Regions from separate parts of the Lelliottia sp. RD5 genome, predicted to be linked through region 1. Evidence: predicted binding sites of a transcription regulator. Region 1 holds the regulator's gene; each other region holds the start of a gene.
The links. The regulator CRP, encoded in region 1, controls carbon source genes, mostly activating them, when cyclic AMP is high. The targets are predictions, from matches to a motif close to ATGTGANNNNNNTCACAT.
Positions count from the first base shown of each region.

Region 2: AC0LWE_RS18665 (PTS mannitol transporter subunit IICBA) is a predicted target of CRP. The motif match lies at 3,372-3,389, and genes of this name have one in related genera.
Region 3: bhsA (multiple stress resistance protein BhsA) is a predicted target of CRP. The motif match lies at 4,761-4,778, and genes of this name have one in related genera.
Region 4: garD (galactarate dehydratase) is a predicted target of CRP. The motif match lies at 2,112-2,129, and genes of this name have one in related genera.

Region 1 is NZ_JBVYHQ010000012.1:19,520-27,213, forward strand. Features, by position in the region: gene mdcA (malonate decarboxylase subunit alpha) at 1-571, opposite strand, end outside; gene AC0LWE_RS21605 (hydrolase) at 852-1,874, shown strand; gene AC0LWE_RS21610 (YheU family protein) at 1,871-2,089, shown strand; gene AC0LWE_RS21615 (phosphoribulokinase) at 2,120-2,989, shown strand; gene AC0LWE_RS21620 (OsmC family protein) at 3,036-3,440, opposite strand; gene crp (cAMP-activated global transcriptional regulator CRP) at 3,750-4,382, shown strand; gene AC0LWE_RS21630 (YccS/YhfK family putative transporter) at 4,440-6,527, shown strand; gene argD (bifunctional acetylornithine/succinyldiaminopimelate transaminase) at 6,524-7,694, opposite strand, start outside.
Region 2 is NZ_JBVYHQ010000007.1:54,255-61,948, forward strand. Features, by position in the region: gene selA (L-seryl-tRNA(Sec) selenium transferase) at 1-705, opposite strand, end outside; gene AC0LWE_RS18650 (glutathione S-transferase) at 809-1,417, opposite strand; gene AC0LWE_RS18655 (HlyD family secretion protein) at 1,481-2,617, opposite strand; gene AC0LWE_RS18660 (DUF3302 domain-containing protein) at 2,620-2,991, opposite strand; gene AC0LWE_RS18665 (PTS mannitol transporter subunit IICBA) at 3,648-5,558, shown strand; gene mtlD (mannitol-1-phosphate 5-dehydrogenase) at 5,654-6,802, shown strand; gene mtlR (mannitol operon repressor MtlR) at 6,802-7,392, shown strand; gene AC0LWE_RS18680 (YibL family ribosome-associated protein) at 7,450-7,694, shown strand, end outside.
Region 3 is NZ_JBVYHQ010000001.1:1,007,939-1,015,632, forward strand. Features, by position in the region: gene mfd (transcription-repair coupling factor) at 1-3,245, shown strand, start outside; gene ldtC (L,D-transpeptidase LdtC) at 3,398-4,354, shown strand; gene bhsA (multiple stress resistance protein BhsA) at 4,432-4,689, opposite strand; gene AC0LWE_RS05130 (TetR/AcrR family transcriptional regulator) at 4,933-5,568, shown strand; gene AC0LWE_RS05135 (glycine zipper 2TM domain-containing protein) at 6,048-6,587, opposite strand; gene AC0LWE_RS05140 (NAD(P)/FAD-dependent oxidoreductase) at 6,779-7,694, opposite strand, start outside.
Region 4 is NZ_JBVYHQ010000002.1:143,125-150,818, reverse strand. Features, by position in the region: gene garL (2-dehydro-3-deoxyglucarate aldolase) at 1-490, opposite strand, end outside; gene AC0LWE_RS08465 (MFS transporter) at 506-1,840, opposite strand; gene garD (galactarate dehydratase) at 2,254-3,825, shown strand; gene AC0LWE_RS08455 (DeoR family transcriptional regulator) at 3,879-4,688, opposite strand; gene kbaZ (tagatose-bisphosphate aldolase subunit KbaZ) at 4,937-6,232, shown strand; gene agaV (PTS N-acetylgalactosamine transporter subunit IIB) at 6,251-6,724, shown strand; gene agaW (PTS N-acetylgalactosamine transporter subunit IIC) at 6,735-7,511, shown strand; gene agaE (PTS N-acetylgalactosamine transporter subunit IID) at 7,501-7,694, shown strand, end outside.

The DNA of each region.
Region 1 (7,694 bases):
GCTCGTTCACCTGCGCAATGACGATACCGTCATGGAACGCGGCGGCTTCAACCAGCGCGGGCGTGTCTTCAGTGCTTGCGCCGGTGTACAGATTGCCTTTGCGGTCCGCTTTGAAGCCGGCAATTAGCGCCACGTTTGGCGAGAGATCAACGTAAAGACGGGAATAAAGTTCGATGTAGGTGTGGATAGCGCCGATTTCGAGAAGACCGTCTTCCAGCAGCTGCGAAATGCGCAGGCTTTGCGTGCCGGAGAAGGAGAAATCAAGCTTGCGGGCGATGCCCTTTTCAAAGATATCGAGATGTTCGCTGCGCCCGACGCTTGGCATAATCATATGCAGGTCATGGACGATTTGCGGGTTCACTTCAGCAAGTGAGCGGGACAGAAAATCTGCCTGCTTCTGGTTGTTGCCTTCCAGCACCACTTTGTCGCCCGGGGCGATCAGTTTTTCCAGCATGGCGACGAAATCGTCGGTTGGCAGTACTTTGCCCTGCACCGGAACGGAAGCCAGACGGCGCGCTTTCTCTGTGCGGCGTGTGTTCCAGACCCGGGGTGGCGTTTGCCCAGATAACATTATTAACCTCCTGATTCAGCACATCATTTTGATTTGCTTAACGCTGAGTAAAGTGTGCGCTCTGGTGAGAAAGGCATCAATTAAGCGTAGAGGTGAATCATTAGCCTGAGAGTAATAATCAGAATGAATATTTATGATCAAGATCAGATAACGTTTCGGAAAAAAACGCTAGCTCAGACAGGAAATAGCTGAATCGGAGGTCAACACCGCCTCATTTTCGTAAACAGGATCCGCTTCGACAGGTATAGTAAAGGCTGACAAGAGTGAACATCGCATCGTTATGACCCAAATTATTCCATCTGACTTTGATATCACGTGTGAAGAGAGCGCCGCATTTGTGCCAATGCGTGGCGTCGCTAACCCGCATCTGCAAACCATGCTGCCAAGGCTCCTGCGCCGTAAACTGCAGTTTGATCCGCACTGGCAACGCCTCGACCTGCCGGACGGTGATTTCGTCGATTTAGCGTGGAGCGAAGATCCCGACCAGGCCAGGCATAAACCTCGGCTGGTGGTGTTCCACGGGCTGGAAGGCAGCCTGCACAGCCCGTATGCGCACGGCTTGATCCACGCGGCAAAAGCGCGCGGCTGGCTCGGTGTGGTGATGCATTTTCGCGGATGCAGCGGCGAGCCAAACCGTCGCGAGCGGATTTATCATTCCGGCGAAACCGAAGACGGCACCTGGTTTTTACACTGGCTGGCGAAGACCTACGGCGCGGCACCTACCGCGGCGGTTGGCTATTCACTGGGTGGCAATATGCTGGCCTGCCTGCTGGCGAAAGAGAGCGACGCCGTGCCGCTGGACGCGGCGGTGATCGTCTCTGCGCCGTTTATGCTTGAGCAGTGCAGCTATCATATGGAAAAGGGCTTTTCGCGCGTTTATCAGCGCTATCTGCTGAATTTGCTGAAAGCCAACGCGGCACGCAAATTGAAAGCCTATCCCGATACGCTGCCGATCAACCTGCAACAGCTCAAGCGCATGCGCCGTCTGCGGGAGTTTGACGATCTGATCACCTCGAAGATCCACGGTTTTGCCGACGCGCTAGACTATTATCGTCAGTGCAGCGCCATGCCGTTGCTGAATCAGATAACCAAACCGACGCTGATTATCCACGCGAAAGACGATCCCTTTATGGATCACCATTCGATTCCGGCACCGGGCTATTTGCCGGCTAACGTGCAGTATCAGCTGACCGAACATGGCGGCCACGTTGGCTTTATCGGCGGCACGTTACGGCGTCCGAAAATGTGGCTGGAAACGCGTATCCCCGACTGGTTAACCCCCTGGCTGGAAAAAACACGATGATGATTCCCTGGCAAGATCTGGCTCCCGAAACGCTGGACAGTCTGATTGAAAGCTTTGTATTACGCGAAGGCACCGATTATGGTGAACATGAACGCTCGCTTGAACAAAAGGTCGCCGATGTGAAACGGCAGCTACAAAATGGCGAGGTGTTGCTGGTGTGGTCTGAACTGCACGAAACCGTCAACATCATGCCGCGCAATCAGTTTCGCGGCTGATCGCTTCATCATTCCAGTCAGGGAGTTGCTATGTCCGCCAGACATCCGGTTATTGCCGTTACGGGGTCAAGTGGTGCGGGAACCACGACCACCAGCCTCGCGTTTCGTAAGATTTTCGCGCAACTCAACTTGCGCGCCGCCGAGGTAGAAGGCGACAGTTTTCATCGCTATACCCGCCCCGAAATGGACATGGCGATCCGCAAGGCGCGCGATCTCGGCAAACACATCAGCTACTTCGGGCCAGACGCCAACGACTTCAGTTTGCTGGAGCAAACCTTTGCCGAGTACGGCCATACCGGCACAGGGCAATCGCGTAAATATCTGCATACCTATGACGAAGCGGTGCCGTGGAACCAGGTGCCCGGCACGTTTACGCCGTGGCAGCCGCTCCCGGAACCGACCGATGTGCTGTTTTATGAAGGATTGCACGGCGGTGTGGTAACGCCACAGCATGACGTAGCGCAGCACGTCGATTTGCTGGTCGGCGTGGTGCCTATCGTCAACCTGGAGTGGATCCAGAAACTCACTCGCGACACCAGCGAGCGCGGCCATTCGCGTGAAGCGGTCATGGACTCGGTGGTGCGCTCAATGGAAGATTACATTAACTTCCTGACGCCGCAGTTTTCCCGCACGCACATTAACTTCCAGCGCGTCCCGACGGTGGATACGTCGAATCCCTTCGCGGCAAAAACGATTCCGTCGCTGGACGAAAGCTTTGTGGTGATCCACTTCCGTAATCTGGACGATATTGATTATCCGTGGCTGCTGGCGATGCTGCAGGGCTCGTTTATTTCGCACATTAATACGCTGGTGGTGCCGGGCGGGAAGATGGGACTGGCGATGGAGCTGATCATGATGCCGCTGGTACAACGGCTGATGGAAGGCAAAAAGATCGAATGATCCTTTTCCCTCTCCTTGTGGGAGAGGGTCTGAATCTCGTCAACGCTTACGCGTCGATCACCTCGTAGGAGTGAGTGATTTTCACCGCTTTCTCCAGCATCAACGCCACCGAGCAGTACTTCTCCGCAGAAAGATCCACCGCACGGGAAACCGCGGCATCTTTCAACGCTTTGCCAGTCACAATGAAGTGCAGATTGATATGCGTAAACAGACGCGGTGCTTCTTCGCGACGCTCAGATGTCAGCTTCACTTCACAATCGGTGACGTCATGACGCCCTTTTTGCAGAATCGAGACGACGTCAATGGCGCTGCATCCGCCCGCCGCCATCAGCACCACTTCCATCGGGCTTGGCGCTTTATCGCCGGAGTTACCATCCATCAAAATCTGGTGTCCTGAAGCGGATTCGCCGAGGAACGTTAAACCTTCAACCCATTTCACACGCGCTTGCATTTTATTCACTCCGACGTTGCATTTTTCCGGACAGATTACCCGCGCGTTACAATTCTCGCAACGGAAGACGACCTGCGTCATGCTGAAGCGAGACACCAGGAGACACGCGGCAAAAGCTATGCTAAAACACTCTGGATGCTACAGTAATACATTGACGTTACACATGTATGCAGAGGACATCAAACATTACAGGCTGCAAACACTTATGACAGCCTAGTTCCCAGGTACGGGGAAGAATTCGATTGCAACCCCAGAGTCAGGATGCGATTTATGACTCTGGTGACAGCTTATAACAGAGGATAACAGCGCATGGTGCTTGGCAAACCGCAAACAGACCCGACTCTCGAATGGTTCTTGTCTCATTGCCATATTCATAAGTACCCATCGAAGAGCACGCTGATTCACCAGGGTGAAAAAGCGGAAACGTTGTATTACATCGTCAAAGGCTCGGTGGCAGTGCTTATTAAAGATGAAGAAGGAAAAGAGATGATCCTTTCTTATCTGAACCAGGGCGATTTCATCGGCGAACTGGGCCTGTTTGAAGAAGGCCAGGAACGTAGCGCCTGGGTACGTGCAAAATCAGCCTGTGAAGTGGCTGAAATCTCCTACAAAAAATTCCGTCAGTTGATTCAGGTTAACCCGGATATTCTGTTGCGCCTGTCTTCGCAGATGGCTCGCCGTCTGCAAATCACCTCCGAGAAAGTGGGTAACCTCGCCTTCCTGGATGTAACGGGTCGCATCGCGCAAACGCTGTTGAACCTGGCGAAACAGCCTGACGCTATGACCCACCCTGACGGCATGCAAATTAAAATTACCCGTCAGGAAATTGGTCAGATCGTGGGTTGCTCCCGTGAAACCGTTGGCCGTATCCTGAAAATGCTGGAAGATCAGAACCTGATCTCCGCCCACGGTAAAACCATCGTGGTTTACGGAACGCGTTAATTCCGGTCGAACGGCGTGCCATCGCAAGGTGTCACGCCGTTTTTGTCTCTGGCATCTATGTGGCGCAGGCTGATCTATCACCCGGAAGTTAACTACGCACTTCGGCAAACGCTGGTGTTATGTCTCCCCGTGGCCGTCGGTTTGATTCTGGGTCATCTGCAACACGGTCTGCTTTTTTCCCTCGTTCCTGCCTGCTGTAATATTGCCGGTCTCGATACCCCGCATAAACGCTTTTTCAAGCGCCTGATTATTGGCGGCTCGCTGTTTGCCGGATGCAGTCTCGCGGTACAGCTATTACTGGCGCGCGATATCCCCCTGCCGTTGATTTTGACCGTACTGGCACTCACGCTCGGCGTGACGGCGGAAATCAGTTCTCTGCATGCCCGCTTGCTTCCCGCCTCACTGATTGCATCGATCTTTACGCTCAGCCTCGCCGGGAATATGCCCGTCTGGGAACCGCTGCTGATCTACGCGTTTGGCACGCTGTGGTACGGATTATTCAACTGGTTCTGGTTCTGGATGTGGCGCGAGCAGCCGTTGCGCGAATCCTTAAGCCTGCTCTACGTTCAGCTCGCTGATTACTGCGAAGCAAAATACACCCTGCTGACGCAGCATACCGATCCGGAAAAGGCGCTGCCGCCGTTACTGACGCGTCAGCAAAAAGTGGTCGATTTAATCAGCCAGTGTTATCAGCAGCTACACATGCTGGCGGCCAATAAAAACCATGAATACAAACGGCTGCTGCGCACGTTTCAGGTAGGGCTGGATTTACAGGAACATATTTCCGTCAGCCTGCATCATCCACAGGAAGTGCAAAAGCTGGTGGAGCGCAGTCACGCCGAAGCGGTGATCCGCTGGAATGCCCAGACGGTCGCGGCGCGACTGCGCGTGCTGGCTGACGATATTCTCTATCACCGCTACCCCACGCGCTTTACCATGGATAAACAGTTGGGCGCGCTGGAGAAAATTGCCCGTCAGCATCCCGATAATCCGGTCGGACAGTTCTGCGCCTGGCACTTCAGCCGTATCGCACGCGTGCTGCGCACCCAGCGTCCGCTCTATTCCCGTGATCTGATGGCGGATAAGCAGAAACGTTTGCCGCTGCTGCCGGCGCTCAAAAGCTATCTGTCATTTAAATCCCCTGCTTTGCGTAATGCGGCGCGCATTAGCGTGATGCTCAGTATCGCCAGCCTGATGGGCGTGGCGCTGCATTTACCCAAGCCCTACTGGATTTTAATGACCGTGCTGTTCGTGACGCAGAACGGCTATGGCGCGACGCGGGTGCGGATCCTGCACCGGGCGGGCGGAACCCTTGCCGGTCTGGTGATTGCGGGCGTCACGCTGCACTTCCACGTCCCGGACGGTTACACCCTGGCGGGCATGCTGCTTATCACGCTGGTCAGCTATCTGTTTATCCGTAAAAACTACGGCTGGGCGATGGTCGGCTTTACGGTCACCGCGGTGTATACCCTGCAACTGCTTACCCTGAATGGCGAACAGTTTATTGTCGCCCGACTGGTGGATACGCTGATTGGCTGTCTGATTGCGTTTGGCGGTATGGTCTGGCTGTGGCCACAGTGGCAAAGCGGCCTGTTGCGCCAGAATGCGCATGATGCGCTCGAGGCCGACCAGCAGGCTATTCGCCTGATTCTCAGTGCCGATCCGCAGCCGTCGCCGCTGGCGTACCAACGTATGAAGGTCAATCAGGCTCATAACGCGCTGTTTAACTCGCTGAATCAGGCCATGCAAGAGCCGGGCTTTAATTCGCACTATCTGGCCGATATGAAACTGTGGGTCACCCACAGCCAATTCATTGTCGAGCATATCAACGCGATGACTACGCTGGCGCGCGAGCATACGATGCTGACGCCGGATTTGGCGCAGCGTTATTTGCAGTCGTGTGAAATTGCGTTGCAGCGGTGTCAGCAGCGCCTGGAATATGACGCGCCGGGTGAATCAGGGGATATGAATATTCTTGAAGGACCAGAAACGCTCACCTACGGTCCGATGAGCACGCTGGAACAGCACTTGCAGCGCATACTCGGGCATCTGAACACCATGCATACCATTTCATCGGTCGCCTGGCGACAACGCCCGCATCATGGAATTTGGTTAACGCGCCTGCTGCGGCGCGAATCCCATTAACCCTTAACGATTTTCCCTACCGCCGCGGCAAAGCGCGCCATACCGTCGTCGATATCCTGTGCTTCAACCACCAGCGACGGTGCAAAGCGCATCACGTCCGGTCCAGCATTCAGCACCATCACCCCTTCGTGCGCGGCAGCATGGAGGAAATCACGCGCGCGGCCCTGGTATTGTGGCTTCAGTTCTGCGCCAACCAGCAGCCCCATTCCACGAATATCGCTGAACACATCGTACTGGGCATCAATCTGCTGAAGATGTTTCACAAACTGTTCGCGTTTCATACTCACACCGTTCAGCACGTCTGGCGTGTTGATAATATCAAACGCCGCACCCGCGATAGCACAAGCCAGCGGATTCCCGCCGTAGGTCGACCCGTGAGATCCCACGTGGAATGCCGACGCGATCTCCTGGGTTGTCAGCACAGCACTGACCGGGAAGCCGCCCCCGAGCGCTTTGGCGCTTGTCAGAATGTCCGGCGTCACGCCGTAATGCATGTAGGCAAACAGGGAGCCGGTACGCCCCATACCGCTCTGCACTTCATCAAACACCAGCAGCGCCTGATGTTCGTCGCACAGTTCACGCAGGCCTTTCAGGAACTCTGGCGTCGCCGCCATTACACCGCCTTCACCCTGAATCGGCTCAACCACAATCGCGCAGGTGTGATCGTCCATCACCGCTTTTACGGCGTGAAGATCGTTAAACGGCACATGAACGATATCGGCAGGTTTTGGGCCAAAACCATCGGAATACTTCGGCTGTCCGCCGACGGAAACCGTAAACAGCGACCGCCCGTGGAAGGCGTTATGGAAGGCAATAATTTTGGATTTGTACGGGCTGTGACGCGTTGAGGCGTAATAACGCGCCAGCTTGAACGCGGTTTCGTTAGCTTCGGTGCCTGAGTTCATGAAAAGAACGCGCTCGGCAAACGTGGCGTCGATGATTTTGCGCCCCAGACGCAGCGCGGGTTCATTGGTGAATACGTTGCTGGTATGCCACAGGGTTTCGCCCTGCGTTTTTAACGCCTCGACCAGAGCAGGATGGCAATGCCCCAGCGCCGTCACTGCAATACCACCCGCGAAATCAACGTACTCTTTGCCCTGCTGATCCCACACGCGACTGCCTTTCCCTTTTACCGGGATAAACTCAGCCGGTGCATAAATCGGCAGG
Region 2 (7,694 bases), on a different contig from region 1:
GGTAAAACCGTCAATCTGATAATTACTGGTGTGAACTTTCATCAACAGCGCGGTGTTTTCATTTACCGCAGCGCGATAGTCTTTCGCATGCGTCCGGTTTGTCGTTCCCACTTCATGCAGCGTGCAACCGGCCTGGCGCATCACATCCGGAATGCGAAACGCCCCGCCAATCTCCACTAGCTCACCGCGCGACACCACAACCTCTTTTCCGCTTGCGGTCGCCGCCAGCATCAGCAGCACTGCCGCCGCGTTGTTATTCACGACGCAGGCATCTTCCGCGCCCGTAATCTGGCACAGCAGATCCGCCAACGCCCGGTCGCGATGACCACGGCCTGCGCCATCCAGATCGTATTCCAGCGTCACGGGCGAACGCATCGCCTGGGTAACAGCCTCAATCGCCTCTTCAGCCTGTTGCGCACGACCTAAATTGGTGTGAAGTACGGTCCCAGTGAGATTAATGACCGGGCGCAATGCGCTCTGCGATTTCGCCTTCAGTCGCTTTTCTACCTCCAGCGGCCAGTCGGCACACCACTGCGGCAGTGCATTTTCAGCCTGAATATGCTGGCGGGCTTCATCCTGTAACACACGTAATAACGCGACGGCGCGAGTATGTCCGAACTGTTCAAGAAGGGGAGTGAAACGAGGATCACGCAGCAGGCGATCGGACGCAGGTATCTGGCTGTAGAGAGAATGATGAGTCGTCATTGTCATGCCTGGAAATGGGGTATTTATCCCCCTCCCGACGGGAGAGGGAGTCAATGTCTAAAGGGATTGTACAGGGTAAAGAGGAGAAGTGTTATAACCCGCATCAAGCCTTCGGCGGTTCTGTACGCGCAAAACTTTCGCGCTGGAAGAGCGTTTCAGCGAGTTTGACCAGCAGCGGACGTTCTACGCACCAGCCAGGCGAAACATGGCGGAAATTGAGATAACCCACCGCGCAGGCAATGGCAATCGTGGCCAAATTCAGCGTATCAGTTTTAATACGGCCGTCATGCAGCAGCTGTTCGCACCAGTCAAGACTGCGGCTGATTTTTTCCCGCTGACGCAACAGCTCAGTTTCGGATTGCTGCGCCGCAGGGCGGGCTTGCTCGCGCACGGACGCCAGCGCCGCATCCATAATGCCATCCGCCAGCGCTTCGATTTGCCTCACGGCGAGCGCGGCTTTCGGTTCTCGCGGCACCATCGCAGGCGCAATGCCGAGCAGTTCGATATATTCCGCAATAATCGGAGAGTCAAACCAGTATTCGCCATCATCGGTGACCAGCGCTGGAACTTTACCCAACGGGTTATACTGCGCCACGCCATTCTCTGCGTTGTAAGGCTGTTCATTCACAAACTCGAACGTGATGCCCTTTTCCAACAGGAGAACCGAAATTTTACGCACGAATGGGCTGGTGTAGCTGCCGATGAGTTTCATTGCCTGATCCTTGATGCTCCCAAAAGGGTAAGTATGGATCAGGCAACGAAAAAAGGCAGAATCTTAATGATCGAGGTAGAGGTAATGCATCCAGCTGGTCATGCGCAGCAGCACTTTTCGCATCACCGAGACGTGGGAGAAATGGTCGGAATAGACGGCCACTTGCGCATAGATGCCGTCCGGCAGCGCTTCGACATCCGCATTTGGCTCAAGCTCAATCGTGCCAATCACCCCATCCATACCTGGAGTCACCGTTAAAGATTGCAGCGCACCTTGAGCCTGATAAGAGCCACCCGGTACAACCGGCAAAATGCTGGTGAGCTTACCGCTGAAAACCTGGCCCGGCAGCGCGTTGAATACCACTTCGGCTTCGTCACCCGGTTTCAAGCGCAGTAACGAGTTCTGGCGGAACTGCGCCACGATGAGACGTTTCTGCTCTGGAATAAACACCATCACCGGACGTAACGGCAGCGCGGCAGCATACGTCCCCGGACGGATCAGCACCTGAGTGACATAGCCGTTGCTGGGCGCGCGCACCACGGTTTGTTCGAGATTGTAGTTGGCTTCCGTCAGCTGAGCGCGTAGCGAGACAATTTGCGATTGTTCGCCGTTAACCATGCTGTCTAACTGACTTTTGATTTGCGCTTGATCCGCAATGGACGCTTTGACCATCGCATCCTGCGCCAGATAGTTTTGCCGCGCGTTATCAATGTCGCTTTCTGAGAAGGGATTGACCTTCGCCTGGCTGCCCTTCAGATAGCGCTGGAAATCTTTATAAAGCCTGTCGCGTTCGGCTGACACGCGTGTCGTATTGGCTTCGGCTTCAGAAAGCTGCGCTTTCAGGACATCAATATTGTGTGTCGCCGTCACCAAATCCGCTTTGAGTCTGTCGACTCTGGCCTGATAGCGCACCGGGTCTAGTTTAAATAACACATCGCCTTTTTTAATGAGCTGATTATTTTTATCCGTCACTTCACTTACTACCCCAGTGACCTGCGGGGTAATCGGAATAGAAATGACTGCTTTCTGTGCCGTGAACGTATACGGATGGTTGTAGTTCATTAATAAAATCAAACCTGCGACAATAAATACCCCGCCTAATGCAGCAGTAGACAGCGTCCATTGATTAACCGGTATGCGAAATATTTTAAATATTGCCCACGCAAACGCCACGTAAGTCAAAATAATGAGCAGGTCCATACTTAGCCCTCCGCCATATTTTTATCTGCAGGCGTTTTATCAGCGGGAGTTGGCGCGGCAGCAAGCTGCTGTTCCAGTGCGGCAATGCGTTTTGACAGGGCATCAATATCCGGTTGCTGCGGGCCTGGCACCGTGTGGTTTTGCATACCCCATCCGCGCTCAGGCTGGTACAACGTGGCCCAAATCCACAGGAACGGCCAGATAATGTGGAGTGTAAACAGACTGACCCAGCCCGCCGTATGGATTGCATCAGCGTGGGGATGATTACGCTTTTTTGCCATCAAATAAGGGATGTCGTGGATGGCAATGACTCCATAGAAAATAACAAGGAAAACGAAAATCAATACACCCAGCGCAAAATAGTTTAAAAACATATTTGCCTCACTCAAAACAACGTCAACTCATTAAAATAATTAAATGGTAAGCAACCAAATTAATTTGTTTTAAGCACATTCTTATGCGCTTATATTTCAGAGCGGAGGAGTATGATTTTTTATTATATCTCCATGCAAGTTTATAAACGTGACAAAATATATCATGAAGAATAAATATACTTAAGTTTACATAATGAGCGTAATCCAGGTTCTTACTTTTCGCCATAAACTAAAATATGAAATGAGTTTAGCTTTTCGTGTGACCTCGTCCTGGATTTGGATGGCGATACAGAGTTTGCCGCCGATCACATCCAGAGAAATCCGCATAAAAATATTTTGTGAATTCAATCACAATAACGAGACAAACACTCAGCTGTAAAATGTGATCAACTTCACATTAACATGCCTGATACGCTACTTTTCTCTCCATTGTATTTTTTTCATACTCTCATTTTGTGACGACGATCACTTCAATCTTATCCGCACCCCCTATATTTGCGTGACGTATATCACATAAATTTTCGCTGTCTGGACAGTTGAACGATTCGGTGCCAGATTTCACAGCAACAGAACAGGGCTCAGCAACCTCTGCCGCCGCACATTAACGATAAACCTCGGGCTGAAAGCCTAAGCGTAAACATAAGAAGGGGTGTTTTATGTCATCCGATTTCAAGATCAAAGTACAAAGCTTTGGTCGTTTCCTCAGCAACATGGTGATGCCAAATATCGGCGCGTTTATCGCGTGGGGTATCATCACCGCTTTGTTCATTCCAACAGGATGGTTGCCAAGCGAAACCCTGGCGAAGCTTGTTGGCCCAATGATTACCTATCTGTTGCCACTGCTCATCGGTTTTACCGGTGGTCGTTTGGTCGGCGGTGATCGTGGTGGCGTGGTCGGTGCAATTACGACCATGGGCGTGATCGTCGGCGCGGATATGCCGATGTTCCTTGGTGCAATGATCGCTGGTCCGCTGGGCGGCTGGGCGATTAAGAAATTCGACGTCTGGGTTGATGGCAAAATCAAATCCGGTTTCGAAATGCTGGTGAACAACTTCTCCGCTGGCATCATCGGTATGATCCTGGCGATTCTGGCGTTCCTCGGCATTGGCCCTGCGGTTGAAGTGCTGTCAAAAGTGCTGGCTGCTGGCGTTAACTTCATGGTCGTTCACGACATGCTGCCGCTGGCGTCCATCTTTGTTGAACCGGCGAAAATCCTGTTCCTCAACAACGCAATTAACCACGGTATCTTCTCGCCGCTGGGTATTCAGCAGTCTCATGAACTCGGCAAGTCCATCTTCTTCCTGATTGAAGCAAACCCAGGTCCGGGTATGGGTGTTCTGCTGGCGTATATGTTCTTTGGTCGCGGCAGTGCTAAACAGTCTGCAGGCGGCGCGGCAATCATCCACTTCCTGGGTGGTATCCACGAAATTTACTTCCCATACGTGCTGATGAACCCACGTCTGATCCTGGCCGTTATCCTCGGCGGTATGACGGGTGTGTTCACTCTGAGCGTGTTGGGTGGTGGTCTGGTTTCTCCCGCGTCTCCAGGTTCTATCCTGGCGGTACTGGCGATGACGCCAAAAGGCGCTTACTTCGCAAACATCGCAGCGATTTGTGCTGCAATGGCGGTCTCCTTCGTAGTGTCTGCCATCTTGCTGAAAACCAGCAAAGTGAAAGAAGAAGATGATATCGAAGCAGCGACCCGTCGCATGCATGATATGAAGTCCGAATCCAAAGGCGTTGCAACGCCGCTGTCTGCTGGCGACGTGTCTAACGACCTGAGCCATGTGCGTAAAATCATCGTGGCTTGCGATGCGGGTATGGGTTCCAGCGCCATGGGCGCCGGTGTGCTGCGCAAAAAAGTCCAGGATGCGGGTCTGACCCACATCTCCGTGACCAACAGCGCCATTAACAGCCTGCCAGGGGACGTTGATCTGGTCATCACGCACCGCGATCTGACTGAACGCGCTATGCGTCAGGTTCCGCAGGCACAGCATATTTCGCTGACCAACTTCCTGGATAGCGGTCTGTACTCCAGCCTGACAGAACGTCTGGTTGCCGCGCAGCGCCACACCGACAACGAAGTGAAAGTTCGTGATAGCCTGAAAGACAGTTTTGATGCGAACGACAGCCACCTGTTCAAACTGGGTGCGGAGAACATCTTCCTGGGCCGCACGGCGAGCCACAAAGAAGAAGCGATTCGCTTTGCCGGTGAGCAACTGGTAAAAGGCGGCTACGTTGAGCCAGAATACGTTGATGCCATGCTGGAACGTGAAAAGCTGACCCCAACCTATCTGGGCGAATCCATTGCGGTTCCGCACGGTACGGTTGAAGCGAAAGACCGCGTATTGAAAACCGGCGTGGTGTTCTGTCAGTATCCTGATGGCGTGCGCTTTGGCGAAGAAGAAGACGATATCGCCCGTCTGGTGATTGGGATCGCCGCTCGCAACAACGAGCACATCCAGGTGATTACCAGCCTGACAAACGCGCTGGATGATGAAACCGTTATCGAACGTCTGTCACAGACCACCAGCGTTGAAGAAGTGCTGGCTCTGCTGAACAAATAAGGCCTATCCCCCTCTCCCTTTGGGGAGAGGGTTAGGGTGAGGGAAAAGCCTCACCCCAGCCCTCTCGGGTAAAAACATTGATGAAGGTTAATACGATGAAAGCATTACATTTTGGCGCAGGTAATATTGGTCGTGGCTTTATCGGCAAACTGCTGGCAGACGCAGGCATTACGCTGACATTCGCCGATGTAAATCAGGTGGTGCTCGATGCCCTGAATGCCCGTCATAGCTACGATGTTCACGTTGTCGGCGAAAACGAACAGGTTGAAACCGTCTCAGGCGTAAACGCTGTTAGTAGCATTGGCGACGATGTGGTTGACCTGATCGCAAGCGTTGATCTGGTGACCACCGCCGTTGGCCCAGTGGTGCTTGAGCGCATCGCTCCTGCCGTCGCAAAAGGCCTCGCAAAACGCAAAGCGCAAGGTAACAACACTCCGCTGAACATCATCGCCTGCGAAAACATGGTACGCGGTACCACTCAACTAAAAGGCCACGTTCTGGCCGCCGTGGCTGATGAAGATAAAGCCTGGGTTGAAGAGCACGTCGGTTTTGTGGATTCTGCCGTTGACCGCATCGTTCCCCCATCCGAATCTGCGACCAACGATCCGCTGGAAGTGACCGTTGAAACCTTCAGCGAGTGGATCGTCGATAAAACCCAGTTCAAAGGCGCGCTGCCGGCTATTCCTGGCATGGAATTGACGGATAACCTGATGGCCTTTGTCGAACGCAAACTCTTCACGCTGAACACGGGGCATGCTATAACCGCGTACCTCGGAAAATTGGCCGGTCATCAAACCATTCGTGATGCGATTCTCGATGAGAAAATCCGTGCTGTGGTAAAAGGTGCAATGGACGAGAGCGGCGCGGTTCTGATCAAACGCTACGGTTTTGATGCTGAGAAACACGCGGCATACATTCAGAAAATCCTCGGTCGTTTTGAAAACCCGTATCTGAAAGATGATGTTGAGCGCGTTGGCCGCCAGCCGCTGCGTAAACTCAGCGCGGGCGACCGTCTGATCAAACCTCTGCTGGGCACGCTGGAATACGGCTTGCCACACGCCAATTTAGTGAAAGGTATCGCCGCCGCGATGCATTATCGCAGTGAGCAAGATCCGCAGGCAATTGAGCTGGCAGAACTGATTGATACCAAAGGCCCGCAAGAAGCGCTGGCGCAGCTTTCTGGCCTTGAAGCGAAGAGTGACGTAGTGCTGGAGGCGGTTAACGCATACAACGCGACGAAATAATGATGCAGGTTCTGGCGCAGGTCGCCCTGCGCCCGATGGATAGATTGTCAGATATGCAGGCAATAATGGAACAAACCCAGGCCTTTGAAAATCGTGTGCTTGAGCGTCTGAATGCTGGCAAAACCGTACGAAGTTTCCTGATTGCTGCCGTCGAGTTACTCACCGAGGCAGTCAATATTCTGGTTCTTCAGGTGTTTCGCAAAGACGACTACGCGGTAAAATATGCTGTAGAACCGTTACTGGACGGAGACGGACCGCTGGGCGATTTGTCAGTACGCCTGAAGCTGATTTATGGTCTTGGCGTGCTCAGCAGGCATGAATATGAAGATGCTGAATTGCTCATGGCGTTGCGCGAAGAGTTAAATCACGACGGCAATGAATATGCTTTTACCGATGACGAAATTCTTGGGCCCTTCGGCGAGTTACATTGCGTCACAGCGCTGCCGCCTGCTCCGCATTTCGATAATAGCGATCCTGAATTGTATGCGATGCAAAAGCTTCGTTATCAACAGGTTATGCGGTCAACGATGGTCCTTTCCCTGACTGAGCTGATTTCCCGAATCAGCTTAAAGAAAGCGTTTCAGAAGTAAGACCGCCCACATTGGTGTATCCTTCCTGTAATTCCCCCGTTTTTAGAGCTATATGTGATGAAAGAAGTCGAAAAGAACGAAATTAAACGCCTGAGTGACCGTCTGGATCTGATCCGCCACCAGCAGGCTGATATGTCTCTTGTTGAATCTGCCGAAAAATATGCAGAGCTTGAAAAAGAGAAAGAGAAACTCGAAGGCGAAATCGAGCGCCTGCGTGCCGTTAAAGGCCATAAGCTGAGCAAAGAAGCGCAAAAGCTGATGGGCATGCCGCATCGCCGTGCGATCACCAAAAAAGAACAAGC
Region 3 (7,694 bases), on a different contig from region 1:
TTAACCTCGCCGACTGGGAAACGCTGCCGTACGACAGTTTCTCCCCGCACCAGGAGATCATCTCCTCGCGCCTGTCGACGCTGTATCAGCTGCCGACCATGCAGCGCGGCGTATTGATTGTCCCAGTGAATACGTTGATGCAGCGCGTGTGTCCGCACAGTTATCTGCACGGTCACGCACTGGTGATGAAAAAAGGTGAACGGCTATCGCGCGACGCCCTGCGTACGCAGCTGGATAGCGCCGGTTATCGCCACGTCGATCAGGTGATGGAGCACGGCGAATATGCCACGCGCGGTGCGCTGTTGGATCTGTATCCGATGGGCAGCGACCAGCCGTATCGCCTGGATTTCTTCGACGATGAAATCGACAGTTTGCGCGTATTTGACGCCGACACCCAGCGCACGCTGGAGGAAGTCGACGCCATCAATTTACTGCCCGCGCATGAATTCCCAACGGATAAAACGGCCATCGAGCTGTTCCGCAGCCAGTGGCGCGACAAGTTTGATGTGAAGCGCGACGCCGAACATATTTACCAGCAGGTAAGCAAAGGCACGCTGCCAGCGGGGATTGAATACTGGCAACCGCTGTTCTTTAGTGAACCCCTTCCCGCGCTGTTCAGCTATTTCCCGGCGAATACGCTGATTGTGAACACCGGGGATCTGGAATCCAGCGCGACCCGTTTTGAAAACGAAACCCGCGCGCGATTCGAAAACCGTGGCGTTGACCCGATGCGTCCGCTGTTGCCACCGGAACAACTTTGGCTGCGTACCGATGCGCTGTTTTCGGAACTCAAAAAATGGCCGCGCGTGCAGCTCAAAACGGAAAATCTGCCCGAGAAAGCCGCCAATACCAATCTCGGGTTCGAGAAACTGCCCGATCTTTCCGTTCAGGCGCAGCAAAAATCGCCACTGGATAATCTGCGCAAGTTCCTGGAATCCTTCACCGGCCCGGTGATTTTCTCGGTCGAAAGTGAAGGCCGCCGCGAAGCGCTGGGAGAACTGCTCGCGCGTATTAAAGTGTCGCCAAAACGCCTTTTACGCCTCGACGAAGCGACAGATGCCGGGCGCTACCTGATGATCGGTGCGGCAGAGCATGGCTTCATCGACACGCTGAATAATCGTGCGCTGATTTGTGAAAGCGATCTGCTCGGCGAGCGTGTGGCGCGCCGTCGTCAGGACAGCCGTCGCACCATTAACCCGGATACGCTGATTCGCAACCTGGCGGAGCTGCACGTTGGCCAGCCCATTGTGCATCTCGAACACGGTGTGGGACGTTACGCGGGAATGACCACGCTGGAAACGGGCGGCATCAAGGGCGAATACCTGATGCTGACCTATTCCGGCGACGCCAAACTCTACGTTCCGGTGTCCTCGCTGCATTTGATTAGCCGCTATGCAGGCGGTGCGGAAGAGAGCGCCCCGCTGCACAGACTGGGTGGTGATGTCTGGGCACGCGCGCGTCAGAAAGCCGCCGAAAAAGTCCGCGATGTGGCGGCAGAATTGCTGGATATTTATGCCCAGCGAGCCGCGAAATCAGGCTATGCGTTTAAGCACGATAAAGAACAGTATCAATTGTTCTGCGACAGTTTCCCGTTTGAAACCACGCCCGATCAGGCCCAGGCGATTAACGCCGTGCTGAGCGACATGTGCCAGCCGCTGGCAATGGATCGTCTGGTATGCGGCGACGTGGGCTTCGGTAAAACGGAAGTCGCGATGCGCGCCACCTTCCTGGCGGTCGAAAATAACAAACAGGTCGCAGTGCTGGTGCCAACCACTCTGCTCGCCCAGCAGCACTACGACAACTTCCGCGATCGCTTCGCCAACTGGCCGGTGCGGATCGAGATGCTGTCGCGTTTTCGCAGTGCCAAAGAGCAGACGCAGATTCTGGAACAGGCACGCGAAGGCAAAATCGATATTTTGATCGGCACGCACAAACTGCTGCAAAGCGACGTGAAGTGGAAAGATTTAGGCCTGCTGATCGTCGATGAAGAGCACCGCTTTGGTGTGCGCCATAAAGAGCGCATTAAAGCGATGCGTGCAGACGTCGATATTCTGACCCTCACCGCCACGCCAATCCCACGTACGCTGAATATGGCGATGAGCGGCATGCGCGATCTGTCGATTATTGCCACGCCACCGGCGCGTCGTCTGGCGGTGAAAACGTTTGTCCGCGAATACGATAGCCTGGTGGTTCGTGAGGCAATCCTGCGTGAAGTGTTACGTGGCGGGCAGGTTTATTATCTCTTTAACGATGTCGAAAACATCCAGAAAACCGCCGATAAACTGGCTGAACTGGTGCCGGAGGCACGCATTGCCATCGGTCACGGGCAGATGCGCGAGCGCGAGCTGGAACGGGTGATGAACGATTTCCACCACCAGCGTTTTAACGTGCTGGTGTGTACAACGATTATTGAAACCGGCATCGATATTCCGACGGCGAACACGATCATCATTGAACGTGCGGATCACTTCGGTCTGGCGCAGCTTCACCAGTTGCGCGGCCGCGTTGGGCGCTCGCATCACCAGGCTTACGCATGGCTGATGACACCGCATCCAAAAGCGATGACCACCGACGCGCAAAAACGTCTGGAAGCCATTGCCTCGCTGGAAGATTTGGGGGCAGGTTTCGCGCTGGCGACGCACGATCTGGAGATCCGTGGCGCGGGCGAATTGCTGGGTGAAGATCAGAGCGGATCAATGGAAACTATCGGCTTCTCGCTGTATATGGAACTGCTCGAAAACGCGGTTGATGCGTTGAAAGCCGGGCGCGAGCCGTCGCTGGAGGATCTCACCAGCCAGCAAACGGAGGTCGAACTGCGCATGCCTTCCCTGCTGCCGGATGATTTTATCCCTGACGTTAACACGCGCCTGTCGTTCTATAAGCGCATCGCCAGCGCCAAAAAAGAGTCTGAGCTTGAGGAAATTAAAGTCGAGCTTATTGACCGCTTTGGTTTGCTGCCGGATCCCGCGCGCAACCTGCTCGATATTGCCCGGCTGCGTCAGCAGGCGCAGAAGCTGGGCATTCGCAAGCTTGAAGGGAATGAGAAAGGCGGTACGGTTGAATTTGCTGAGAAAAACCATGTCGATCCGATGTGGCTGATCGGCTTGTTGCAGAAGCAGCCGCAGCATTTCCGCCTGGATGGCCCGACGCGTCTGAAGTTCACTCAGGAACTGGCCGACCGTAAAACGCGCATGGAATGGGTGCGCAACTTTATGCGTCAACTGGAAGAAAATGCAGTAGCGTAGTGCGTTCCAGGCCCCGGTAACGCGGGTTATCGGGGCCTGATATTTACACAATCTTTCAATCCCCCTGCGTTTCCCGACACATCCATTCGCCATAATTATCAATTAACTTTTACCTATCAATAACCTTACTATTACTATGGATTTTGGTGATAATGATGACGTTGCGTTTGACTCGCTGGATAACCTTTTTCGCGCTTGCGGCGGCGGTGGCGATTGCCCTTCCCGCTCACGCTAACACCTGGCCTCTGCCGTCCGCCGGTAGCCGACTGGTGGGTGAAAATAAATTTCACGTCGTGGAAAATGATGGCGGATCGCTTGAAGCGATCGCGAAAAAATATAACGTCGGCTTTCTGGCGTTGTTACAGGCGAACCCAGGCGTCGATCCTTACGTTCCGCGCGCGGGCAGCGTTCTCACGATTCCGCTGCAAACGCTGTTACCTGACGCGCCGCGTGAAGGGCTGGTGATCAACCTGGCTGAATTGCGCCTCTATTATTACCCGCCAGGGAAAAAAGAGGTGACGGTGTACCCGATCGGTATCGGTCAGTTAGGCGGCGATACCTTAACGCCAACGATGGTGACGACGGTGTCGGATAAACGTGCAAACCCAACCTGGACGCCGACCGCCAATATCCGCGCGCGTTACAAAGCGCAGGGAATTGATTTACCTGCTGTCGTTCCGGCGGGTCCCGACAACCCGATGGGCCATCATGCCATCCGTCTGGCGGCCTACGGCGGCGTCTATTTGCTACACGGAACGAATGCTGATTTTGGGATTGGGATGCGCGTGAGCTCAGGCTGTATTCGCCTGCGCGATGGCGATATCGAAACCCTGTTCCGGGTGATTACACCGGGGACGAAGGTCAATATTTTAAACACGCCGATTAAAGTGTCGGAAGAGCCGGGCGGAAAACGTCTCGTCGAAATCCACCAGCCGCTGTCAAAAAATATTGGTGACGATCCGCAAACGCTGCCGATTGTCCTGAACGCCGCTATGCAAACGTTTAAAGCCAGTGCCGATAGCGCGGTGATGGAAAGAGCGATGGAGATTCGTTCAGGCATGCCGGTGGATGTGACGCCGCATCCCGGAGTCACTCAACAACCCCTCTAACGAGTGAACAAAAAAAGGCCCCGCAGTGATGCAGGGCCTTTTTTATTGCAGTGGCAAATATGAGGGTTTCGCCAGGCTTATTTATAAATAACAGCGGTGCCGTGCAGCGTGTTCGGGCCAGTCACTGACGTGATGCGGAAAGATTTTGCGCCCATTTCGTCAGCTTTTTGCGCCAGCTGATCTTCCAGTGAACCCAGGTTAGTCCCTGCGTTAGCGGAAATAATGCCCACTTTTTGCTGGTCTGCAGGAGTGGATTGCACTTCAACAGCCGCAAAGCTTGCGAAAGAGAGTGAGCTTAGAAAAGCAGCAGCGATCAGCGTTTTTACGTTTTTCATGATGAGTAGCCTTTAGCAGATGATTAGGAGGTCGTAAGTTAATTACTTAACGATCGATAGGTAAATGATAGATGTGATCTACGTCACACGTCAACACTATTTTATAATGATCGTTAAATTAATTTAAAACCTCATATTAATCATATTCATATGATTAATTTATTTTTATAAAATCAATGCTGGTCGCCACTGTCTATTATTTTTATAATGGTCGTTCAACAAACCAACCGAGGTACAACGGCTATGACAACCGACATCACGAGTTGCGCTAAAAAAAGCCGTGGCCGACCGAAGGTGTTCGACAGGGATGCGGCGCTTGATAAGGCCATGACACTTTTCTGGCAACACGGCTACGAAGCCACGTCTTTGTCCGATCTGGTCGAAGCCACTGGCGCGAAAGCCCCTACGCTGTACGCAGAATTTACCAATAAAGAAGGTCTGTTCCGTGCGGTGCTGGATCGCTATATCACCCGTTTTGCGGCGAAGCATGAGGCACAGCTTTTCTGCGAAGAGAAGACGGTTGAACAAGCCTTAGAGGATTATTTCGCAACGGTGGCGGCATGCTTTACCAGCAAGGAGACGCCAGCGGGCTGTTTCATGATCAACACTTCCGCCACGCTCGCGGCCTCGTCGAAAGCGATCGCCAACACCGTGAAGTCGCGTCACGCCATGCAGGAAGAGACGCTGGGTGCGTTTTTACGCCAGCGTCAGGCGCGGGGCGAGATTCCAGCGGATTGCGATACTGTAGAATTAACCCAGTTCTTGAGTTGCATCCTGCAGGGCATGTCGATCAGCGCGCGTGAAGGTGCGGGAATTGAAAAGTTGCAAAAAATCACTCATACCACGCTGCGGCTCTGGCCTGAGCTGCTCAAAGGCTGAATATATCGTCAGAAATAAGATTTGGCCTGTTGAACAATAGGTCAAATCTATCTCGAAAAGCGCCTCGTTTGCTACTCTTAAATGGTGATTATTGTGCTGCTAATGATTAGCCGCCATTCATGGAGAGTCGTTCACGTCACGAAGACGCTAATAACCGTAGCTTTACCTTTTCCCGACCGATGCGGCGGTACATTATTTCTGTCGATGACAAAGGCACTTTCTGACTGTACACATGCGGAAGGAAAATAAAGATGATTTTGCTATTACCATTATTCAAAGTGCTAATAGTAATTACATTGTTATTTGGTCTGTGGATTTTATGTGGGGGTTCAGTGCTGTTTGCATTTATCTCAGTGCTGATTACAGGATTTCTGCTCCTGCGCCAGCATCATGAATTTGACCTTTAACAACTGTTTTACAGCAAAAAAAGGCTCCTCAGCCTGAGCGCGTGAGGAGCCAAATTCAAAGAACTGCTTTTTTCACACCTTGTTATTCAAAACCAGTTGGCCATTGCCATCCAGTGGAATTTGGGTGCCGGGATCTTTATCCATTCGGATTTTGCCCTGCTGATCGCCGATCTTATAGGTCACGTCGTAACCCAGCATTTTTTCTGACTTATCGTAGACAGTTTTACAACGCTGCTGCGTGGTGGTGTAGGTATCTCCGTCCTGCATCGCGCCCTGGACCTGATTACCCGCATATCCCCCGCCTAATGCACCGACGACCGTGGCAACATCTTTCCCGCGCCCACCGCCAAACTGATGACCAATCACACCACCCGCTACCGCACCCAGAACAGAACCTGCGATGCGATTTTCATCCTGTACCGGACGACGATGGGTTACGGCCACGTTGCGGCACTCCTGACGAGGCGTTTTCACGGATTCTTTAATGGGTGTTGCTGATACAACTTGTGCGTATTGCGGGCCACGCTCAAACACGTTAAGACTGGCAACCGCCGCCACGCCGAGCGCAGCAGCCACGCCAATCCCTATACCCGCCAACATTGATTTATTCACGGGACTTCCTCCTTTGTTGCTGTTAGTAACAATTTTGCAATCAAAGACAGACTTCGCCAATCAGAATAAGGATCAAAAACAGAGGGGTTGAGCGACCATGAATACCTTTCGGAGAACTCCTGGACTTTCAGAGGGGGATGACAGGACGAGAGGCTAAAAAACCCCTCCGGTGGGACCGGAGGAGGTTGAGATTAGTGCAGTTTAAGACGTGGACGAATCACGCGGTTAATGCTGCCCACCAGCATCATCAAACCGGTTTTGAAATAACCGTGCAGCGCGACCTGATGCATGCGGTACAGCGAAATATACACGAAGCGCGCAATACGCCCTTCAACCATCATAGAGCCACGCATCAGGTTACCCATCAGGCTGCCCACGGTTGAGAAGTTCGACAGTGAAACCAGCGAGCCATGGTCTTTGTAGACGTATGACTTGAGGGTTTTGCCCTTCGTCTGCGCCAGGATGTTATGCAGCGCCAGGCTTGCCATCTGATGAGCCGCCTGCGCACGCGGTGGTACGAATCCACCTTCCGGGCGCGCACAAGATGCGCAGTCACCAATCGCATAGATATCCGGATCGCGCGTGGTTTGCAGCGTCGGTTCAACGACGAGCTGGTTGATGCGGTTCGTTTCCAGGCCGCCAATCTCTTTCATGAAATCAGGCGCTTTGATACCCGCAGCCCAGACCATCAGATCCGCTTGAATGTACTCGCCATCTTTGGTGTGCAGACCGCCAGCATCGGCACTGGTGACCATGGTTTGCGTCAGAACACGCACGCCCATTTTGGTCAGCTCGCTGTGCGCAGCGCCTGAAATACGCGGTGGCAATGCAGGCAGAATACGTTCGCCAGCTTCGACCAGCGTCACGTTCAGTGCATCGTTGGTCAACCCTTTATAACCGTAGCTGTGAAGCTGTTTTACCGCATTGTGCAGCTCAGCAGACAGTTCAACGCCCGTCGCCCCGCCACCGACAATCGTGATATTCACTTTGCCGTTCGCGCCAAGATTATTGGAATATTTCAGGAATAGATTGAGCATTTCCTGATGGAAACGACGCGCCTGATGCGGGTTATCCAGGAAGATGCAGTGATCTTTCACGCCCGGCGTA
Region 4 (7,694 bases), on a different contig from region 1:
TAGCATCAACGTTATCCACGCCGTGCTGGCTCTCGATCTGCACCAGAATCGTGATGTTCTTGTTGGACTGCGCAAAGTAATCCGGCACGGTGCCAAACATATTGGCGCGATGAGAAACCGATACGCCGCGAATACCTTCCGGCGGATAGCGGGTAGACGCCACGGCCTGAACCGCCTCTTCCACACTTTCCACGAACGGGATCAGGAAGTTATAGAAACCGATATCCAGCAAGCGCTTGATGATCACCGGCTCATTCGTCGGCACGCGTACCACCGGCGCGCTGTGGCTGCCCTTGAGCGCCATCAGCTGCGGGATGAAGGTGGTGATATCGTTCGGCGCATGTTCGCCGTCCAGCACCAGCCAGTCGAAACCGGCCAGACCAAGCACTTCGGTGCTGATGGGGCTTGCCAGCGCAGACCAGCAGCCAATCTGAATCTCTTTCGCCGCCAGGGCCGCTTTAAACTTGTTCGGGAAAATCTCGTTACTCATCGCTTATACCTTCAATTATTTCTGCAATTCCATACGTTTAATGTCGCCTACTACGAACAGGTAGCAGAACATCGCCATCAACGCAGAGCAGCCAACGAAGACCAGAGCCGCATTGAATGAATGCAGTTCACTTACCAGATAGCCAATCACCAGCGGGGTGACAATCGACGCCACGTTACCGAAGACGTTGAACACGCCACCGCACAGGCCCACAATCTCTTTTGGCGCGGTATCAGAAATCACTGGCCAGCCTAGTGCACCAAAACCTTTACCGAAGAACGCCAGGGCCATCAGAGCAATGACCAGGACAGTGTTGTCGGTGTAGTTGCACAGGATAATGGATGAAGCCAACAGCATTCCGAGCACAATCGGCAACTTACGCGCCAGAGTAATCGACTTACCGCTTTTAATCAGATGATCTGAGAACACGCCGCCCAGCACTCCGCCTGCAAAACCGCACAGAGCAGGGATAGACGCCACCAGGCCGACTTTCAGAATCGACATGCCCTTTTCCTGCACCAGATAAATCGGGAACCAGGTAAGGAAGAACCAGGTGATGGTGTTGATAAAGTATTGACCAAAAAATACGCCGAGCATCATGCGGTTGGTCAATAACTGTTTGATGTAATGAAGCTTTGGACCACTCGCCGCTTTATCGCCTGGCTTTTTATGGTCCATATCGACCACCGCGCCACCGTCGGTGATGAACTTCAGCTCTTCAGCCGACATACGTGGATGATCGGTTGGGTTGTGAACAAACTTGACCCACATCCCGGTCAGCACAAAGCCAATAACGCCCATCACGGTAAAGACGTGTTCCCAGCCCCACGCAAAGGTCAACCAGCCCAGCAGCGGCGAGAACAGCGCCAGCGAGAAATACTGTGCAGAGTTGAAAATGGCGGATGCCGTCCCACGCTCTTTCGTCGGGAACCAGGCCGCAACGATACGGGCATTAGCCGGGAAAGACGGTGCTTCGGAGAAGCCCAGCATAAAGCGCATGATGAACATCGAGATGCCTGCCCACGCCAGCGGCACGAAATCGACGAAACCTTGTAAGAACGTAAACAAAGACCAGAAGAACAGGCTATAGGTGTAGACTTTCTTCGAGCCAAACTTGTCGAGCAACCAGCCGCCAGGGATCTGCATCAGCAGATACGCCCAGCCAAACGCAGAGAAGATATACCCCATCGATACCGCGCTTAACTGCAGCTCTTTCGCAACTTCGGTCCCGGCAATAGAAAGTGTCGCGCGGTCAGCGTAGTTAACCGCCGTGACAATAAAAATAATCAGTAATATTAAATGACGGGTATGAATACCCTTTTTTGTTTCTACAGCAGTATCTAGTGACATATTTATTTCCTCGGGCACATCGATGTTGGTTTTTTTATTATTTTGAGAGAAATCTATACTGATTATTATCGATAGCAGGCAATATCAGTTAATTAACCAGATGCAATGAAATCGTGATTAAGTATAGACATCACCCTCGCCCTGCACATTGTTGCATTGCTCAATTATCATAGCCTTCAAGCATATTATATTGAGCATATGCACAACCCCTTGGGCGCTAATGCACAGATTTACGCATTCCCCGGCAGACGCCGTCAGTGCGCGACCTGATGGGTGATCTTGATCACATTTTTATCCCGTAAGTCCTGACATTCTTTATTAAAGAAGGCAGCGTCTTTATTTTTTTCTAATAAGAAAATAAGCACACTCTTAACGACATTTAATATCTACTTTTCGCTGGAGAATACTGAACAATGGCCGACATCGAAATTCGACAAACGTCGCCGACGGCGTTCTATATAAAAGTACACGACACTGATAATGTGGCGATTATTGTTAACGACAACGGCCTAAAAGCAGGAACGCGTTTTCCCGATGGCCTGGAACTGATTGAGCATATTCCCCAGGGACATAAAGTCGCGCTGGTCGATATTCCTGCGCACGGTGAAATCGTCCGTTATGGCGAAATCATCGGTTACGCAGTACGCGCCGTGCCGCAGGGCAGCTGGATTGATGAATCGCTCGTCGAACTGCCAGAAGCACCACCGCTCAATACCCTACCGCTGGCAACCCGCGTGCCTGAGCCGCTGCCACCGCTGGAAGGGTACACTTTCGAAGGCTATCGCAATGCCGACGGCAGCGTGGGCACCAAAAATCTGCTCGGCATTACCACCAGCGTGCATTGCGTGGCGGGCGTGGTGGATTACGTGGTCAAAATCATCGAACGTGATTTGCTGCCAAAATACCCCAACGTCGACGGCGTGGTGGGCCTCAACCATTTGTATGGCTGCGGCGTGGCGATTAACGCGCCGGCGGCCGTTGTGCCAATCCGAACCATCCACAACATTTCGCTGAATCCAAATTTCGGCGGTGAAGTGATGGTGATTGGTCTGGGCTGCGAAAAGCTCCAGCCAGAACGCCTGTTACAGGGCACTGAAGATGTCAAAGCGATTCCCGTGGACAGCGCAAGCATTGTGCGTTTGCAGGATGAACATCACGTCGGTTTTCGATCGATGGTGGACGACATTCTGCAGGTTGCCACGCGCCATCTGGAAAGGCTCAACAAACGCCAACGCGAAACCTGCCCGGCTTCAGAGCTGGTGGTCGGCACACAGTGTGGCGGCAGCGATGCGTTCTCTGGCGTGACGGCAAACCCGGCCGTCGGCTACGCGTCGGATCTGTTTGTGCGTTGCGGCGCAACGGTGATGTTCTCGGAAGTGACCGAAGTACGTGATGCGATCCACCTGCTGACTCCGCGCGCCATCAACGAAGAGGTGGGCAAACGCCTGCTGGAAGAGATGGCCTGGTACGATAATTATCTCGATTTGGGTCAAACCGACCGCAGCGCGAACCCGTCCCCTGGCAACAAAAAAGGCGGTCTGGCAAACGTGGTGGAAAAAGCATTGGGTTCGATTGCGAAATCTGGCCAGAGTGCGATTTCAGAAGTGCTCTCGCCAGGGCAACGTCCGACCAAACGCGGTTTGATTTATGCCGCAACGCCCGCCAGCGATTTTGTCTGCGGCACGCAGCAGGTCGCCTCGGGTATCACGGTGCAGGTCTTCACCACGGGTCGCGGTACGCCATACGGCCTGATGGCGGTTCCAGTTATCAAGATGGCAACCCGCACCGAACTGGCAAACCGTTGGTATGACTTGATGGATATCAACGCGGGCACCATTGCTACCGGTGAAGAGAGCATTGAGGACGTGGGCTGGAAACTGTTCCACTTTATTCTTGATGTGGCGAGTGGCCGCAAAAAAACCTTCTCGGATCAATGGGGCTTGCACAACCAGCTGGCCGTGTTTAACCCGGCTCCGGTGACCTGATTTGCAGTAAACCCGATCGCCCTCTTCTCACGCAGAGGGCGATTTTAAAACCATTACCCCGCCACGAGAATCACATCAATCCCGTTTTTACGCAGTCCTTCCAGACTGTCCGTCGGGATCCCTTCATCGACAATAATCATATCAATGCGTTGCGTATCAATAATTTTATGCAGACTTGAACGATTAAACTTGGTCGAATCCGTCACAACAATAATCCGCTCTGCGACTTCACACATCTTTCGGTTAAGCCGCGCTTCGTCTTCATTGTGGGTGCTGACGCCGCGATCGAGATCGATGGCGTCCACGCCCAAAAACAGCAGATCAAAGTGATAGTTTTGCAACGACTGCTCAGCCTGATCGCCATAAAACGACTGCGACTGCCGACGCAAATGACCGCCGGTCATCAGCAGCTCCACGCCTTCCGCTTCAAGCAACGCATTAGCGACGTTCATGCCGTTTGTCATGGCGATCACATCGCTGTGCTGTCGCATCATGCGTGCGATTTCATAGGTGGTGGTACCCGAATCGAGAATCACGCGATGGCCGGGTTTAATCAGATTCGCCGCCGCCTGGGCAATGCTGCGCTTCATTGCCGTATTGAGCGAACTTTTGTCTTCAACAGAGGGCTCGACGCCAGGCGTATTACCGTCACAGATCAACGCCCCGCCGTAGGCACGAACGGCAATGCCCTGCTTTTCCAGAAAGGCCAGATCGTTACGGATCGTGACCGTAGAGACGCCATAAAGCTGAGAAAGATCGTTAACTTGTACGCTTCCCTGCTGCCGTAACCGCTGGATTATCTGCTCACGCCTTTCGCTCGTGCCCGTCACGCGTTTTTCCGCGGATGAATCGCTGCTGCTCATAAGAGCTCCTTTAAAAATCTTTCGTTTCATTTCGATTGAGCTATTAACACCTTTCTTTTAGTGGAATGCAAGCCCCACTGGCGTCGTCACGGTAGCGATGAAAAGTGCTGAAACCTTTCGTTATGTTTCTTTTGTGAAACAGATCGGAAAACTATTATCTTTCGTTTTATTTTTACGTCACCATGCAGCAGTATAAACAGAAACAAAACGAAAGATAAATGTCATAGCCATCCGAAGTGGAGAGGAAAGTGAAACATCTTATTGAAATGGTGGAAATGCACAAACAAGGCGCGGCAAACGGAATTTATGCCGTGTGCTCCGCACATCCACTGGTACTTGAAGCCGCAATTCGATTCGCCCACACGCACAACACCGCTTTGCTGATTGAAGCCACATCCAACCTGGTGGATCAGTTTGGTGGTTACACCGGCATGACGCCTGCCGACTTCCGTGGTTTCGTCCACCAGCTTGCGGACGCGCTGAGTTTTCCCCGCTCCATGCTCATTTTGGGCGGCGATCATCTTGGCCCAAATCGCTGGCAACACCTCACCGCTGACGAAGCCATGGCAAATGCGGAAACGCTTATCAAAAGCTACGTGGCAGCAGGCTTTAAGAAGATCCACCTCGATTGCAGCATGTCTTGCGAGGACGATCCGATTCCTCTGACGGATGAGATCGTCGCGACACGCGCCGCACGGCTGGCGAAGATAGCCGAAGAAACCAGCGGCGAATGCTTTGGACAGTCCGATCTGGTGTACATCATCGGCACCGAAGTGCCCGTGCCCGGCGGTGCTCACGAAACGCTGAGCGAACTGGAAGTCACGACACCGGATGCGGCACGCGCAACGCTTGCAGCCCATCGCCTTGCTTTCGAGAAGCAAGGGTTAACCGATCTTTGGTCACGGATCATCGGGTTGGTGGTTCAGCCCGGCGTTGAGTTCGACCACACCCACGTGATTGACTATCAACCGCAAAAAGCGGCGGCGCTGAGTGCGATGGTTGAAGAGTACGACACGCTGGTGTTTGAAGCTCACTCCACCGATTACCAGACGCCGCAGGCGCTGCGCCAGTTGGTGAAAGATCATTTTGCGATTCTAAAAGTCGGTCCGGCACTCACTTTTGCCCTGCGTGAGGCTCTGTTCTCGCTGGCGGCGGTTGAAGAAGAATTACTCCCCGCGAAAGCCGGATCTGGCCTGCGCCACGTGCTGGAAAACGTGATGCTCGATCGCCCGGAATACTGGCAAAGCCACTACCACGGCGATGGCAACGCGCGCCGTTTGGCACGCGGCTACAGCTATTCAGATCGCGTTCGGTACTACTGGCCAGACAGTCAGATCGACGACGCGTTCGAGCGGCTGGTACGAAACCTGGCCGACGACCCCATTCCGCTACCGCTTGTGAGCCAGTACTTACCGCTGCAATACCGCAAAGTTCGCGAGGGCGCTCTCAAGGCTACGCCGCGAGAACTCATCATTGACCACATTCAGGACATACTGCGTCAATATCACGACGCCTGCCAGCGTGTCACGCCGCATAACGTATAACAACAACAGGAAAACACTATGCCAAACATTGTCTTATGTCGTATTGACGAACGTTTGATTCACGGCCAGGTGGGCGTGCAGTGGGTCGGGTTTGCGGGCGCAAATTTGGTTCTGGTCGCCAACGATGACGTGGCTGAGGATTCTGTCCAGCAAAACCTGATGGAAATGGTGTTGGCCGAGGGTATCGACGTTCGCTTCTGGTCACTGCAAAAGGTCATCGACAATATTCACCGCGCCGCCGATCGGCAGAGAATTCTGCTGGTCTGTAAGTCCCCTGCCGACTTCCTGGCGCTCGCAGAAGGCGGCGTGCCCGTCACCCGTATTAACGTGGGAAATATGCATTACGCGAATGGCAAACAGCAAATTGCCAAAACGGTCTCTGTAGACGCCAACGATACGGCGGCGTTTAACGGTCTGAAAGCCGCTGGGGTGGAGTGCTTCGTTCAGGGCGTCCCGACAGAACCCGCTTTGGATCTCTTTAAACTTCTCTGAGGGATTCACCATGGAAATCAGTTTATTGCAGGCGTTTGCGTTGGGCATTCTCGCCTTTATCGCGGGCCTGGATATGTTCAACGGCTTAACGCATATGCACCGTCCGGTAGTGCTGGGGCCGCTGGTGGGCTTGATTCTGGGCGATCTGCATACCGGGATCTTAACCGGCGGCACGCTGGAACTGGTCTGGATGGGCCTGGCTCCGCTGGCGGGCGCGCAGCCGCCGAATGTCATTATTGGCACGATTGTCGGGACGACGTTCGCGATTACCACAGGCGTGAAGCCGGAGGTCGCCGTCGGTGTGGCCGTGCCGTTCGCCGTTGCAGTGCAAATGGGAATTACGTTCCTGTTCTCCGTGATGTCAGGCGTCATGGCACGTTGCGACAGAATGGCGTCGAATGCGGATACCGCAGGCATTGAGCGGGTGAATTATCTGGCTTTGCTGGCACTCGGGATTTTCTATTTTCTTTGCGCTTTCCTGCCCATTTACTTCGGCGCGGAACATGCGAAGACGGCCATTGATGTGCTGCCCGCACGTTTAATTGACGGGCTTGGCGTTGCAGGCGGGATCATGCCAGCCATCGGCTTTGCCGTATTGCTGAAAATCATGATGAAAAACGTCTACATCCCCTATTTCATTCTCGGTTTTGTGGCAGCCGCCTGGCTTAAATTGCCGGTACTGGCCATTGCCGCTGCAGCGCTCGCAATGGCGCTGATCGATTTTGTCCGCAAATCCCCGGAGCCCGCTCCGGGCGCGCAGAAAGAGGAATTCGAAGATGGCATCTAATCACACCACCCTACCGACCGTTTCAGAGATCGACGAGTCGCTGCTTTCCGGCGTGAACGAAAATACTTACGAAGATCAGAAAATCGGCGCGGAGTTGACCAAACAAGATATCAACCGCGTGGCCTGGCGTTCGATGCTGTTGCAGGCTTCATTTAACTACGAACGTATGCAGGCATCGGGCTG